One region of the Bradyrhizobium sp. SZCCHNR1015 genome, then DNA from elsewhere that is predicted to be linked to it. Evidence: predicted binding sites of a transcription regulator. Region 1 holds the regulator's gene; the other holds the start of a gene.

The links. Region 1 encodes HrcA, which represses chaperone genes, less so after heat shock. Its sites were predicted from a motif close to GTTAGCACTCNCNNNNNGNGAGTGCTAAC; they were not measured.
Region 2: groES (co-chaperone GroES) is a predicted target of HrcA. The motif match lies at 2,529-2,557, and genes of this name have one in related genera.

The regions. Positions count from the first base shown of each region.
Region 1 covers NZ_JAUEYW010000023.1:92,295-99,313, forward strand. Annotated here, with positions in the region: gene dnaK (molecular chaperone DnaK) at 1-172, opposite strand, end outside; gene QX128_RS30770 (hypothetical protein) at 527-2,035, shown strand; gene QX128_RS30775 (hypothetical protein) at 2,246-3,181, shown strand; gene grpE (nucleotide exchange factor GrpE) at 3,337-3,957, opposite strand; gene hrcA (heat-inducible transcriptional repressor HrcA) at 4,088-5,176, opposite strand; gene rph (ribonuclease PH) at 5,351-6,064, shown strand; gene rdgB (RdgB/HAM1 family non-canonical purine NTP pyrophosphatase) at 6,061-6,705, shown strand; gene hemW (radical SAM family heme chaperone HemW) at 6,692-7,019, shown strand, end outside.
Region 2 covers NZ_JAUEYW010000015.1:248,842-255,860, forward strand. Annotated here, with positions in the region: gene lepB (signal peptidase I) at 1-217, shown strand, start outside; gene groL (chaperonin GroEL) at 383-2,023, opposite strand; gene groES (co-chaperone GroES) at 2,171-2,485, opposite strand; gene QX128_RS25630 (usg protein) at 2,866-3,150, shown strand; gene QX128_RS25635 (cupin domain-containing protein) at 3,359-3,937, shown strand; gene QX128_RS25640 (acyltransferase family protein) at 4,160-6,181, shown strand; gene QX128_RS25645 (NupC/NupG family nucleoside CNT transporter) at 6,119-7,019, opposite strand, start outside.

The DNA of each region.
Region 1 (7,019 bases):
CCTGACGCTTGGCCGGCTGGCCGACCAGACGTTCGCCGTCGTCACTGAAGGCGACGATCGACGGCGTGGTGCGCATGCCCTCGGCGTTCTCGATGACCTTCGACGTTTTGCCGTCCATAACGGCCACGCACGAATTCGTGGTGCCGAGATCGATCCCGATGACCTTTCCCATGGTCTCATATCCTTCTTTTTGCGGCAGGTTGGGTGGGGCCCTGACGGCGCCCCCATCCAAAACCCCCTCAGATCAAATGCTCGCGATATTGCGACGATGAGCGTCATATAGGAGGGGGGGAGTGGCCCGCAAGGACCGGACCAGGGGTTCGACCCCACGAAAATCACGGCCCTCGCCGAACGACCTCGCGGAGTCATCAAGAAGGGCCAATCGACCTTGGCAGCGCCCTAAACGGGAGGGTGCGATCGCGGGCAGGGAGCAACGAATCCGGTACTCCGGATCTGCCCCGATGACCGAAATGCGTTGTTAACCCACGGGCCCTAGCCTGCCGCACTCCTGGGACGGGAATGAGGCATGGTCATCGACACCGATTGGGGCTTTCCGCAGCGTGCGCGCGAAGCCGGCCAGGCCACGTTCCCCGGACTGCTGATCTGCGCCATCGTGGTTGCAGCGGCGTGGCTGCGATACACCCTTCCCCTCAATGTCGATGTCAGCTGGTGGCTCCTCGTCAGCGAGCGCATGCTCGATGGCCAGCGGCTCTACGTCGACATCCTCGAGACCAATCCGCCGATGGCCGGATCGGTCTATCTGCTGGCCGTCGCGCTGGCGCGTGCGATCCATCTCAGGCCCGAATTGGCGACGAACATCCTGATCTTCGCGCTGGCCGCGGCATCCCTGACGCTGGTGTGGCTGGTGCTGCGGACATCGGCGCTGCGCCATCGCCTCGCCGACGGTTGGCTGGCGGCGTGGACGGCCGCCCTGCTCCTGATCGCGCCGATGTATGATTTCGGCCAGCGGGAACACCTGGCCCTGATCACGATCCTGCCGGCGATCGCGGTGTACATCCTGCGCGCCAGGGGCGAGCGGGTGGGCCCGGCCGCCGTGCTCATCGCCGGGCTCAGCGCCGGCCTCACGATGAGCTTCAAGCCCTATTTCGCCTTCAGCGCCGGCTTCTGCATTCTCGCCGCCGCCGCTCAGGCGCGCGACTGGCGCGTGCTGTTCGCGCTGGAGAACTGGATCGCCGCGGCGCTGGTGCTGCTCAACGCGGCCTGTATCTACCTGTTCTTTCCCGAATATTTCACGCTCATCTATCCGCTGGTCCGCGACGTCTATCTGCTCCTGAAGGCGCCGGTGCCGACCATCCTCGTGACCCTGCCGATGGGCCTGTGGCTTGCCGCAGCGATCACCATTCTCCTCCTCCAACGCCGGCAGCACGCGCGCGACGCGGCGTCTTTCACCACGCTGGCCGGATCGCTCGGATTCCTGGTGTCGTTCGTCGCGCAGCAGAAGGGCTGGGGCTATCACGCCTATCCCATGGTCGCGCTGGCGTTGCTCGCCGCCGGCCTCGCCGCGTCGGCGATCGACACCCGCCGCGACATGCGGCGCTGGCCGCAGGTCGCCACCGCTCTCGCCGGCGCCGTGCTGTTCGTGCAGACCTGCTTCTGGTTCAATGGCAGCGTCGACGTCCGGCAGATTGAAGCCCAGGTGGCGCGACTCGGGCCGCGACCGAGCATGCTGGTGCTGAGCGCGGCCGCGGTCATCGGCCACCCGATGGTGCGGACCCTCGGTGGCACCTGGATCTCGCGCCAGGAGGCGTTCTGGGTCCGGGAAATCGTCCGCCGATCGCAACAGGACGGAACCATCGATTCACAGACGGCGCAGCGGCTCGCGCCCTATGTGGAACGCGAACGCGCCGGGATCATCGCCGACTTCCGGAAGCAGCCGCCCGACGTCGTCCTGATCGACAATCAGAACAGCGACTGGGGCGATTGGGCGCGTTCCGACCCCGAGCTCAGGGCCCTGCTCGCGCCCTATGTGCTGGTACAGACCGTCGACGGCGTCGAAATCCTGAAGCGCGGCTAGCGCTGGACCATCCTGAATCCGCCTTTCGAGGCGAAATGAGCCGCGAAATGCGCCCCGCCGGAGCGCGCCGATCGCCGCAGGCGATCAAAACCGCGCGCCCGGCCTGTTGCGGGGGGCGCAAAGCCGCTAAAAGCGTGCCCGCCGAAGACCACGCTGGCGAGGACCCCCGACCGCCTCGGCGCGCGGCCCCGGTCAACGAGGCAATGTTTGATGATGATCGTTCGACTCTTCACCGCGGCCACCCTGCTGATCTCGCTGCTGCACCCCGCATGGGCCACTGACGCCGTATTTCCGCCCGGCGTCCGCATCGGGCTCGCGCCGCTGGTCGGGCTCGCCAAGGCCAAGACGTTCTCCGGCTTCGAAACCGAGGACCAGAGCGTGAAGGTGCTGCTGACCGAACTGCCCGCCGCCGCCTATGGCGAGGTGAAGAACGCGTTTACCGCCAATCCCGCCGGGACCGGCAGCGTCAAGCCGGAGAGCATCGAGACCGCCGCCGGCACCGCCTACTATACCGTCGAGAACGGCCGCGATGGCAACACGCCGGTGCGGCGCTACTCGATGATCCTGCCCGGCAACGGCTTCTCCGGCTACGTGGCCGTGCAGATCCCGGAGACCGCGAGCCGGATCTACACCGACGATGCCGTGCGCCAGATGTTCGCCTCCGCCGTCGTCCGCAAGGACGTTCCGGTCGACGAGCAGCTCGCGATGATGCCGTTCAAGGTCACCGACCTCTCCGGGTTCAAGACCATCCGCACGCTCGGGCCGGGCGCCCTGATCCTCGCCGACGGCGAGGAGGACAAGGGATTCGAGGCCGCGCCCTTCGTGGTGATCGGGCTGGTGGCCGGCGTGGCCCCGGAGGCGGGCGACCGCGCGCGCGTGGCGCAACAGGCGGCCACCACCATTCCGGGCGTCCGCGAAGCGCGCATCACGATGTCCGAGCCGATCCGCATCGACGGCCAGCCGGCCTATGAGACCCGGATCGACGCCACCAGCGGCAAGGACAATACGCCGGTGACGGTGGTGCAGTGGCTGCGCTTCGGCGGGCCAAACACGTTGCGGATCATCGGCAGTGCGCCGCGCGACCAGTGGTCGGCGGCCTTCCCGCGGTTCCGTGCCGTCCGCGACGGCATCCAGCCAAGAGGCTGAGACCAGCCCGGCATCGGACGGCGTGATCACGCCGGCTGCTCGCCGCGAGACGAACTACAAGGTCGCGCCGACAAACAAGAAGCCACGGGCATCGCTGCCCGTGGCTTCTTCGTTCGACAACAGGACGGCCGCAGAATGCGTGCCCGTGCTCGCCGTCAGGCGGCGCTGTTCGACTGATCGTTGCTCGCCGCGGGCGCCGCCTTGGCGCCGCCCTTGGACACGCCGACCAGGGCGGGGCGCAGCACGCGCTCGCCGATCATAAAGCCGGCCTGCACGACCTGCACCACCGTGCCGGACGGCACCGACGGATCCGGCACCTCGTACATCGCCTGCTGGAAATTGGGGTCGAACTTTTGCCCGGTCGGATCGAACTTCTTGACGCCGTTTTTCTCCAGCGTGTTGAGCAGCGAACGCTCGGTGAGCTCGACGCCCTCGATCAGCGACTTCAGGCCCGCATCGGCATTGTCGCGCGTCTCCGCCGGCACGGCATCGAGCGCGCGCTGCAGATTGTCGGCGATGTCGAGCACGTCACGGGCGAAGCCGGTGATGCCGTACATGCGCGCATCGGCGACCTCGCGGGCGGTCCGCTTGCGCAGATTCTCCATCTCCGCCAGCGTGCGCAGCATCTTGTCGCGCGCGTCGGCCGCCTCCTTGGCCAGGGCCTCTGCCGAGCCGGCCTCGGGATCATCGGGCATGATGTAGGGCTTGGAGACGACGGGTTCGCTGGCCTGCGCCGGGTTTTCCGGATCATTCTTATGCAGGTCGGGATCGGTCATGGACAGACTCGCAAGTTCGGCTGACGGGTTTGGGGATATGGGGCGGGATATCGTGCTTTGAGCGTCGAAAATCAAGCGCAGCCTGACCGGCCCGCCGGAGACGCCGTCCGCGGATTAACCATCTCACGCATCAGCCACCCAGCAGCCGGCTGACCAGGCGCGCGGCATAATCGACCGTCGGAATCACCCGGGCATAGTTGAGCCGGGTCGGACCGATGACGCCGAGCACGCCGACGATGCGACCCGTGGCGTCGGAATAGGGCGACACGATCGTCGACGAGCCCGACAGCGAGAACAGCTTGTTCTCCGAGCCGATGAAGATGCGGACACCTTCCGCGCTCTCCGCGCGCCCGAGCAGATCGACGACGCCGCGCTTGGTTTCGAGATCGTCGAACAGCCGCCGGACACGCTCGAGATCTTCGAGCGCATGCAGGTCCTCGAGCAGGTTGGCGTGGCCGCGCACGATGAGCTGCCGCTCGTCGCTGTCGCCGCCGGACCAGCTCGCGACGCCGGCGGCGATCACCTTCTGCGTCAGCTGGTCGAGCTCGGCACGGTCGTGCGCCAGCGCGGTCTCGAGCTCGAGCCGCGCTTCCGCCAGCGTCCGCCCTCTGATCCGGGCGTTGAGGAAATTGGACGCCTCGGTCAATGCCGAGGACGGCACGCCCGGCGGCAGGGTCAGGACCCGGTTCTCGACCTGTCCTTCCTCGCCGACCAGAACGACGAGCGCGCGCTCGGGCTCGAGCCTGACGAACTCGATGTGCTTCAGCCGGGTGTTGGATTTGGCGGTCAGAACCACGGCGGCGGCACGGGTCAGACCCGACAGCCGGGTCAGCGCTTCATCCAGCGCCGCCTCGACCGATTGCGCCCGGCCGACGGCCGCGAGCTGGCTCTGGATCGACTGCCGCTCGGCCTCCGTCATGTCGCCAACCTGCATCAGGGCGTCGACGAAGAAGCGCAGGCCGGCTTCGGTGGGCAGCCGGCCGGCCGAGGTGTGCGGCGCGTAGATCAGGCCGAGCTGCTCGAGATCGGCCATGACGTTGCGCACCGAGGCCGGCGACAGCGGAACCGCGATCAGCCGCGAAATGTTGCGCGAGCCGACCGGCTCGCCGGTCGCCAGATAGCTTTCGACGATCTGCCGGAAGATCTCGCGCGAGCGCTCGTTCAGCTGCGCCAGACCGGCCGGCGGTGTCATCAGGTTGATCGGATCGTGGTGGGCCACCAGATGCACTCCTCCCAGCTGCCTATAATGTGTCCATGCGGCGGCTCGGTGGCAAGCCGGTCATGAGGAGGGGGCTCCGGGAGCGACGGGCCCTTGATAAACCCTTGCCGCTGCCGGTCGCGGCTCCTACAAGGCCGTCAAACACCCTCTTTCGCCTCTTTCACGGAGAGAATCATGCGGCCGAGCCGCCGTGCACCGGATGAACTGCGGGCCGTGAGCCTGGAACGCGGCGTCGTCAAATACGCCGAGGGCTCCTGCCTGGTGAAGTTCGGCGACACCCATGTGCTGGTCACCGCCACGCTCGAGGACCGGCTGCCGCCCTGGCTCAAGGGCCAGGGACGCGGCTGGATCACCGCCGAATACGGCATGCTGCCACGCGCCACGCTGGAGCGAACCCGGCGCGAGGCCTCCGCCGGCAAGCAGACCGGCCGCACCGTCGAGATCCAGCGCCTGATCGGCCGCTCGCTGCGCACCGCGATCGACCTGGAAGCGCTCGGCGAGCGCCAGATCACGGTGGACTGCGACGTGCTGCAGGCCGATGGCGGCACGCGCACGGCGTCGATCACCGGCGCCTGGGTCGCGCTGGCCGACTGCATCAAGTGGATGAAGTCGCGCAACATGATCAAGACCGAGGTGCTGCGCGCCAACGTCGCCGCGATCTCCTGCGGTATCTACAACGGCACGCCGGTGCTCGATCTCGACTACGCTGAGGATTCCGAGGCGGAGACCGATGCCAATTTCGTCATGACCGGCGACGGCCGCATCATCGAGGTGCAGGGCACGGCGGAGAAGACGCCGTTCACCGAGGCCGAGTTCCTGGCGCTGATGGCGCTCGCCCGCAAGGGCGTCGCGCGGCTGGTCGACCTGCAGAAGATGGCGGTCGCGTGAACGGTCCGCGCCGCAGGCTCACCGGTCGCATCGTCATCGCGACCCACAATCCCGGCAAGCTTGCCGAGATGCGCGAGCTGCTCGCCCCCCATGGCGTCGAGGCGGTGTCGGCCGGCGATCTCGGCCTGGGCGAGCCGGACGAGACCGGCGAGACCTTCCAGGCCAACGCCCGCATCAAGGCGGTCGCCGCGGCCAAGGCCGCGCAGCTTCCGGCCTTTGCCGACGATTCCGGCATCGTGGTTCACGCCCTCGACGGTGCGCCGGGGATCTATTCGGCGCGCTGGGCCGGACCGGACAAGGATTTCACCGGCGCGATGACGCGGATCGAGCGCCTGCTGCAGGAGCGCGGCGCCGCGGGTGCCGACCAGCGCGGCGCTCATTTCGTCTCGGCGCTGTGCGTGGCATGGCCGGACGGCCATGTCGAGGAGGTCGAGGCGAGGGTCGACGGCACGCTGGTCTGGCCGCCGCGCGGCACGGCCGGCTTCGGCTACGACCCGATGTTCCTGCCAGAAGGGCACGATCGCACGTTCGGCGAGATGACCAGCATCGAGAAGCACGGCCTGCCGCCGCTCGGCCTCGGCCTGTCGCACCGGGCGCGCGCCTTCGTGAAGCTCGCGGAGATCTGCCTTGACCAGCGCTGACAGCGAAGCGTTCGGCGTCTATGTGCACTGGCCGTTCTGCCTGTCGAAATGTCCGTATTGCGACTTCAACAGCCATGTCCGGCATGCGGCCATCGACCAGGAGCGCTACGCCCGCGCCTTCGCCCAGGAGATCGCGACCACCGCCGCCCGCATTGGGCCGCGCACCGTCAGCTCGATCTTTCTCGGCGGCGGCACGCCGTCGCTGATGCAGCCGCAGACCGTCGGCGCGATTCTCGACGCGATCGGCCGGCACTGGCATGTCGCCGCTGACGTCGAGGTGTCGCTGGAAGCCAATCCGACCAGCGTCGAGGCGA
Region 2 (7,019 bases), on a different contig from region 1:
CAACACCAATGTCTTCGTCGTGCCGCCCGGCCGGCTGTTCATGCTCGGCGACAACCGTGACAACTCGACCGACAGCCGCGTGCTGTCCCAGATCGGCTATGTGCCGATCGAGAACGTCATCGGCCGCGCCGCCATGATCTTCTTTTCGGCCGCCGGTGCCGGCAAAGGCAGGCCCGGCCGCATCCGCTTCGAGCGGATCGGGACGATGGTGAGGTAGACCGGTCGCGGATGTCGTAGCCCGCATGAGCGAAGCGACATGCGGCACTGCCGACTCTGCTTCTCGAGACCCCGGATATCGCTTCGCTCATGCGGGCTACGCTCTGAGCAAAGAAAAGGGCGCGGCTTTCGCCGCGCCCTTGGTATCTTCGCGAGGAGGCCGGACTTAGAAGTCCATGCCGCCCATGCCGCCGCCCGGAGGCATCGCGGGGCCGCCGGCGTTCTTCTTCGGCAGCTCGGCGACCATCGCCTCGGTGGTGATCAGCAGGCCGGCCACGGACGCTGCGTTCTGGATCGCGGCGCGCACGACCTTGGTCGGGTCGATGATGCCCTTGGACACCATGTTCACGTAGTCGCCCGACTGCGAGTCGAAGCCGTACGCATACTGCTCCTTCTCGAGGATCTTGCCGACGATGACCGAGCCGTCCTCGCCCGCGTTGATCGCGATCTGGCGGGCCGGAGCGGAGAGCGCCTTGCGGACGATCTCGATGCCGGTCTTCTGGTCCTCGTTCTTGGCGCGGACGCCCTTGAGCTGCTCGGAGGCCCGGAGCAGGGCGACGCCGCCGCCCGGCAGGATGCCTTCCTCGACAGCCGCGCGGGTCGCATGCATCGCGTCATCCACGCGATCCTTGCGCTCCTTGACCTCGACCTCGGTCGCGCCGCCGACGCGGATCACCGCGACGCCGCCGGCGAGCTTGGCCAGACGCTCCTGCAGCTTCTCACGGTCGTAGTCCGAGGTGGTCTCCTCGATCTGCGCCTTGATCTGCTGAACGCGCGCCTCGATGTCGGCCTTCTTGCCGGCGCCGTTGACGATCGTGGTGTTCTCCTTGTCGATCATCACCTTCTTGGCGCGGCCGAGCATGGAGAGGTTGACGTTCTCGAGCTTGATGCCGAGATCTTCCGAGATCGCCTGGCCGCCGGTCAGGATCGCGATGTCCTGCAGCATGGCCTTGCGGCGGTCGCCGAAGCCCGGCGCCTTGACGGCAGCGACCTTCAGGCCGCCACGCAGACGGTTCACGACCAGGGTGGCGAGAGCCTCGCCCTCGACATCCTCGGCGACGATCACCAGCGGCTTGCCGGTCTGCACCACGGCCTCGAGCAGCGGCAGCAGCTCGTTCAGCGACGACAGCTTCTTCTCGTTGATGAGGATGTAGGCGTCGTCCATCTCGACGCGCATCTTGTCGGCATTGGTCACGAAGTACGGAGAAATGTAGCCGCGGTCGAACTGCATGCCCTCGACGACGTCGAGCTCGGTCTCGAGCGACTTGGCTTCCTCGACGGTGATCACGCCCTCGTTGCCGACCTTCTTCATGGCGTCGGCGAGGAACTTGCCGATCTCGGAGTCGCCGTTGGCGGAGATGGTGCCGACCTGGGCGATCTCGTCGTTCGACGTGACCTTCTTGGAGTTCTTGACGAGATCGGCGACGACCGCCTCGACCGCGAGGTCGATGCCGCGCTTCAGATCCATCGGGTTCATGCCGGCGGCAACCGCCTTGGCGCCTTCGCGCACGATGGCCTGGGCCAGCACGGTCGCGGTGGTGGTGCCGTCGCCAGCCGCATCAGCGGACTTCGAGGCGACCTCGCGCACCATCTGCGCGCCCATGTTCTCGAACTTGTCGTCGAGCTCGATCTCCTTGGCGACGGTGACGCCGTCCTTGGTGATGCGCGGCGCGCCGAACGACTTGTCGAGGACGACGTTGCGGCCCTTCGGACCGAGCGTGACTTTCACGGCATTGGCGAGAATGTCCACGCCGCGCAGCATGCGGTCGCGGGCTTCGACGCCGAACTTTACGTCTTTCGCTGACATATTGGGTTTCCCTGGTTTTGATCGAGATCCTCGTCCTGAGGAGCCCGCGCAGCGGGCGTCTCGAAGGACGAGATGAGGAGGTGGTTGGGGCCTCATCCTTCGAGACGCCGGCTCAAGCCGGCTCCTCAGGATGAGGGGCAACGGCGCTTAGGCGGCCTTCTTCTTGGCCGCGGTGTCGGTGAGAACGCCCATGATGTCGCTCTCCTTCATGATGAGCAGCTCCTGGCCGTCGATCTTGACCTCGGTGCCCGACCACTTGCCGAACAGCACGCGGTCACCGACCTGAACGTCGAGCGGGACCAGCTTGCCGCTCTCGTCGCGGGCGCCGGGGCCCACCGCGATCACTTCGCCCTGCGAGGGCTTTTCCTTGGCCGAGTCGGGGATGATGATGCCGCCAGCGGTCTTCTCTTCGGCGTCGATGCGCTTGACCACGACGCGGTCGTGAAGCGGACGGAAAGCCATACAGTCCTCCTAAGGTATTGAAGCGATTGTCAGTTTCTGGAGATTTGGCAGTCGGCGCCGGCGAGTGCCAGCACGCGGGCTGGATTTAGGGGAGAGTTTTATGCCGGGCAAGGCCTTGTAGCAGAAAAATTAGCAGTCGATCGCGGGCTCTGCCAAAGCGTTCCGACAGCGTTAACGGAGGCGGAACGAACCGCGAAACCCCGTATTAGCACCTGGGCTAAGTGGCTGCTAATGCAGCATTTTTCAACATGTCGTTAAACATTTAAGCTTGAGATGGGTTGAGGACATGCGTCACATTTCTAGGCAGTGAGCGCATCGTTGCCGGGTGGCTCCATCCCCGGTTGGCCACACGGACATGCGCTCCAGAAACGGAGGTTGGCATGGTGTCGAGGGTTGAGGTTTCCGAGGACTTTCGGAAACAGGTGCTGGGTTACGGGCTGACGACCGCGCAGATCCTGTATCGGATGCCGGACCATCGCTCGCTGCTGCAGACCTATGTCTGGCAGAACTACGACCTGTTTCCGAAATTCCCTGCGCTGCAGGACTTCCTGGCGTTCTGGGAGGAGAAGATCGAGGGCCCGCTGTACTCGGTCACCGTGGCGCATTCCAAGCTGATCAAGCCCGCCGAACTGCGCGCCGTCGACGGCGTGTTCGTGCTGCATTGAGCTGACAACCACCGCTGCCGCCTCGTAGCCGGTGTCTTCCGGGGCGTGCGCAGCGCGAGCCCGGAATCCATCGGGCGGCAGAACGCGCGGGGGAATAGATTCCGGGCTCGTGCTGCGCACGCCCCGGAATGACGACCTTTGTTGGAGCGGCTGCTGGGACTCTCCAATATGTGCTACCCTCGCGACGAGGACACGCAGGGAGAGCGCCATGGCCAAGAAGAGCCGCAGCACCACATCATCGTCACGCGCCGCCGCGAAGGCTGCGCCGCGTAAGGTCGCAAAGACAAAGCCGACGGCGAAGAGTGTCGCCAAGACAGCCGCCAAGCCGGGCAGGGCGGCCACACCGTCCGCGCGCAAGGCGCTCGTGAGCAAGGGGCGGCCAGCACCGGCGCCGCGCCGGCGCAAGCAGAAGGTCGCGATCAGCCATCACCGCGAGGAGGACTTCAAGGCCGACGGCCTGCGCGCCTATGCGCATTATCGCGACCTCGGCATCGCCGACGCGACCCACGGTCTGGCGCGCGCGCATGTTATCCGCATGCTGCCACCGTGCAATCCGCAGGAGGTCTCCAAGCTGCACACCCACGCGGTCGACTTCCAGATGGTCTATGTGCTGAAAGGCTGGGTGAAGAGCTACCTCGAAGGCGTCGGCGAGACGCTGATGAAGGAGGGCAGCTGCTGGACCCAGCCGCCGAAGATCCGCCACATGATCCTCGACTATTCCGACGACGTCGAGCTGCTCGAGGTGATCCTGCCGGCCGACTTCAAAACCGTCGAACTGTCGACGTAAAGCCGACAGAAATGGATGGAAACATCCGCGACGCGGTGGACGGCGGTCCCATCGCGCGTGTGTGTTGACATCCGGTCTCGCGTCATTGGGACGGATGGGCCGGCAACGAATCCGTCAGACGTGTTCGTCGCGGGCTTGCGTAAAGGCGTACCCGTCCCGTTGCCGCGCTTCGTCGTCCAGTTCGCTCCGACCATTGCGTGCGCGCCTCGCACGCGTGCATCGATGCAGCCTCGCATCGCCAACGCGGGCGCCGGCTCGGCTTCAGGTGCAGGCCATCGCGAGGACATCGACTGGCTGCGCGCCATCGCGGTGCTCTCCGTCGTCGCATTCCATTTCGAGGCGCCGGCGATCTTCGGCGGCTTCGTCGGCGTCGACATCTTCTTCGTCATCTCAGGATACCTGATCACCGGCATCATCGCGGCAGAGATGGCGCAGGGCCGCTTCTCGTTCGCGCAATTCTACGAGCGGAGGGTGCGGCGGCTGCTGCCGGCGCTCTACGCCATGGTGGCGTTCGCGGCGCTCCCGGCGTCGCAGGACATGCTGGGCTCCGAGCGCGCCGAGTTCCTCCGTTCCGCGGCCGCCGTCGTCACCTTCACCTCGAACATCTTCTTCTGGCTGCAGTCCGGCTATTTTGACCACGCGGCGGTCGAGAAGCCGCTGCTGCATACCTGGTCGCTGGCGGTCGAAGAGCAGTTCTATCTGGTGCTGCCCGTGGTGGTCTGGGCCGTGCTGCGGCTGGCGCGCGGCCACAGGCTCGCGCTGCCGGTCACTCTCGCGCTGCTTGCCACAGGCTCGTTCGCGCTCGGCCTGATGCTGATGCGCGGCGGCGCGTCCGCGAGCGCGTTCTTCCTCAGCCCGCCGCGGGCCTGGGAATTCCTGCTCGGCAGCCTGGTCGCGATATCCGGCCTTCCCGCGCCGCGGCCGGGTCTCGTTCAGCGCGGCGCCCGCGCGCTGTCGCTGCTGCTGATGGCGGTGCCGATCCTGGCGCTGCGCCCCGGACCGGGCTTCCCCGGCGTCGACGCGCTGGCGCCATGCCTCGGTGCGGCGCTGTTCCTGTGGAGCGGCGCCGGCGTGGCCAATGTGCCGCGCAGCCCGCTGTCGCCGCTCGGCGTGGCGGCGTTCTTCGGCCGCATCTCCTATTCGCTGTATCTCTGGCACTGGCCGCTGTTCGCCTTCGCGCGCTTCGCCAAGCCCGGTCTCGCGCTCGACGGCTGGGAGCGGGCGGCCCTGTTCGTCCTCACGGTCGCGGTCGCCACGCTGTCCTGGCGCTTCATCGAGCAGCCGTTCCGCAACCGCCGGCTCGCGGCGACTCCGCGCGCCGCGTTCGGTCTTGCGGCGCTGGCGAGCCTGCTGCTGCTGGCCGGCAGCGGCGTCGGCCTGCTGCGCGCCGGCGCGGTGTCTGACAACGACCGCGCGGCGCAGCGGCTGGACGCCTACAATGCCTACGACATGAAGCCGGTCTATCGCTACGGCACCTGCTTCACGACACCGGACGGCCGGGTCGCCGAGGATTGTCTGCAGGCGGTGGCCGGCAAGACCAATGTGCTGCTGTGGGGCGACAGTTTTGCGGCCCACTACTATCACGGCCTCAGGGCCCAGCTCGATCAGGACACAGTCAACATCATGCAGGCGAGCCAGCCCACCTGCATGCCGACCTTCAGCGCGGAGACGCAGGGCGTCGCGGCCTGCCGCGCCCTGGCGAGCCAGATGCGCGACTATTTCGCGCAAGCGCGGCCCGACCTCGTGGTGATGTCGGCGGACTGGCTGGAGAACGCGCGCCCGCCGCGGTTCGCCGGCATGGTGCGCGACCTCAAGCAGACGCTGCAACGGCTGCAGGAGGCCGGCATTCCGGTGGTCCTGCTCGGTCCCTCCGTGCAGTTCCGCGCGCGGCTGCCGTCGATGCTGGCACGCGCCACCCTGCGCGGCGTGACGCCCGATCCCGCGGCATTCGTCCGCTCGGACATCTTTGCGCTGGATGCCGCGATGCAGGCTGCGCTGCCGAGTGGCGAGGGCTTTTCCTACGTCTCGATCCTGTCGGCGGTCTGCGAGGACGGCCGCTGCCCGCTCACCGCCGGCGACGTCCCGCTGTCCTTCGACCACGCGCATCTCACCGCGGCGGGCTCGCGCCATGTGATGGCCCGGATCGCGCCGCTGCTTCTCCCGCAGGCGACGGAGCTCAGCTTACGTCAGCAGGCCGACGATCGCACCCATCAGACAGGTGGTGAGGGTGCCCGAGACGATTGACTTGAGGCCGAGCGCGTTGATCTCGTCGCGCCGCGTCGGCGCCATGGTGCCGAGGCCGCCGATCATGATGCCGAGGCTGGCGAAGTTGGCGAAGCCGCACATCGCATAGAGCATGATCAGCCGCGCGCGCGGATCGAGCGCGCCTGCATCGAGCTTCGCCAGCTCGACATAGGCGATCAGCTCGTTCAGCACCGTCTTGGTGCCCATCAGGCTGCCGGCGGTGACGGCCTGCGGCCATGGCAGGCCCATCAGCCAGCACACCGGCGCCATGACGAGGCCGAGCAGCCGCTGCAGCGAGACGTCGGCGCCGCCGATGGCGGGCAGCAGCGACAGGATCGCGTTGGCGAGATGCACCAGCGCGACCAGCACCAGCAGCAGCGCCACGATGTTCATCAAGAGCTCGAGCCCGGCGCTGGTGCCCTTGACGATCGCGTCCATGGTCGAGGTGGCCTCGGTCCCGGGATCTGCGAGCGCGCCGCCGGTGAGCTGCTTCGAGGTCTCTGGCACCATGATCAGGCTGATCAGGATCGACGCCGGCGCGCCGAGCACCGAGGCGATGACGAAATGCGCGGCAGCGTCGGGGATCAGCGGCGCCAGCAGCGTGGCGTAGAGCACCAGCACGGTGCCGGCGATGCCGGCCATGCCGCCGGTCATGACGAGAAACAATTCGCTGCGTGTCATCTGCGCGAGATATGGCCGGATGAACAGCGGCGCTTCCACCATGCCCAGGAAGACATTCGCGGCCGTCGACAGGCCGACCGCGCCGCCGACGCCGAGGGTGCGCTCCAGCAGCCAGGCCATGCCGCGCACCAAGGGCGGCAGAACTCGCCAGTAGAAC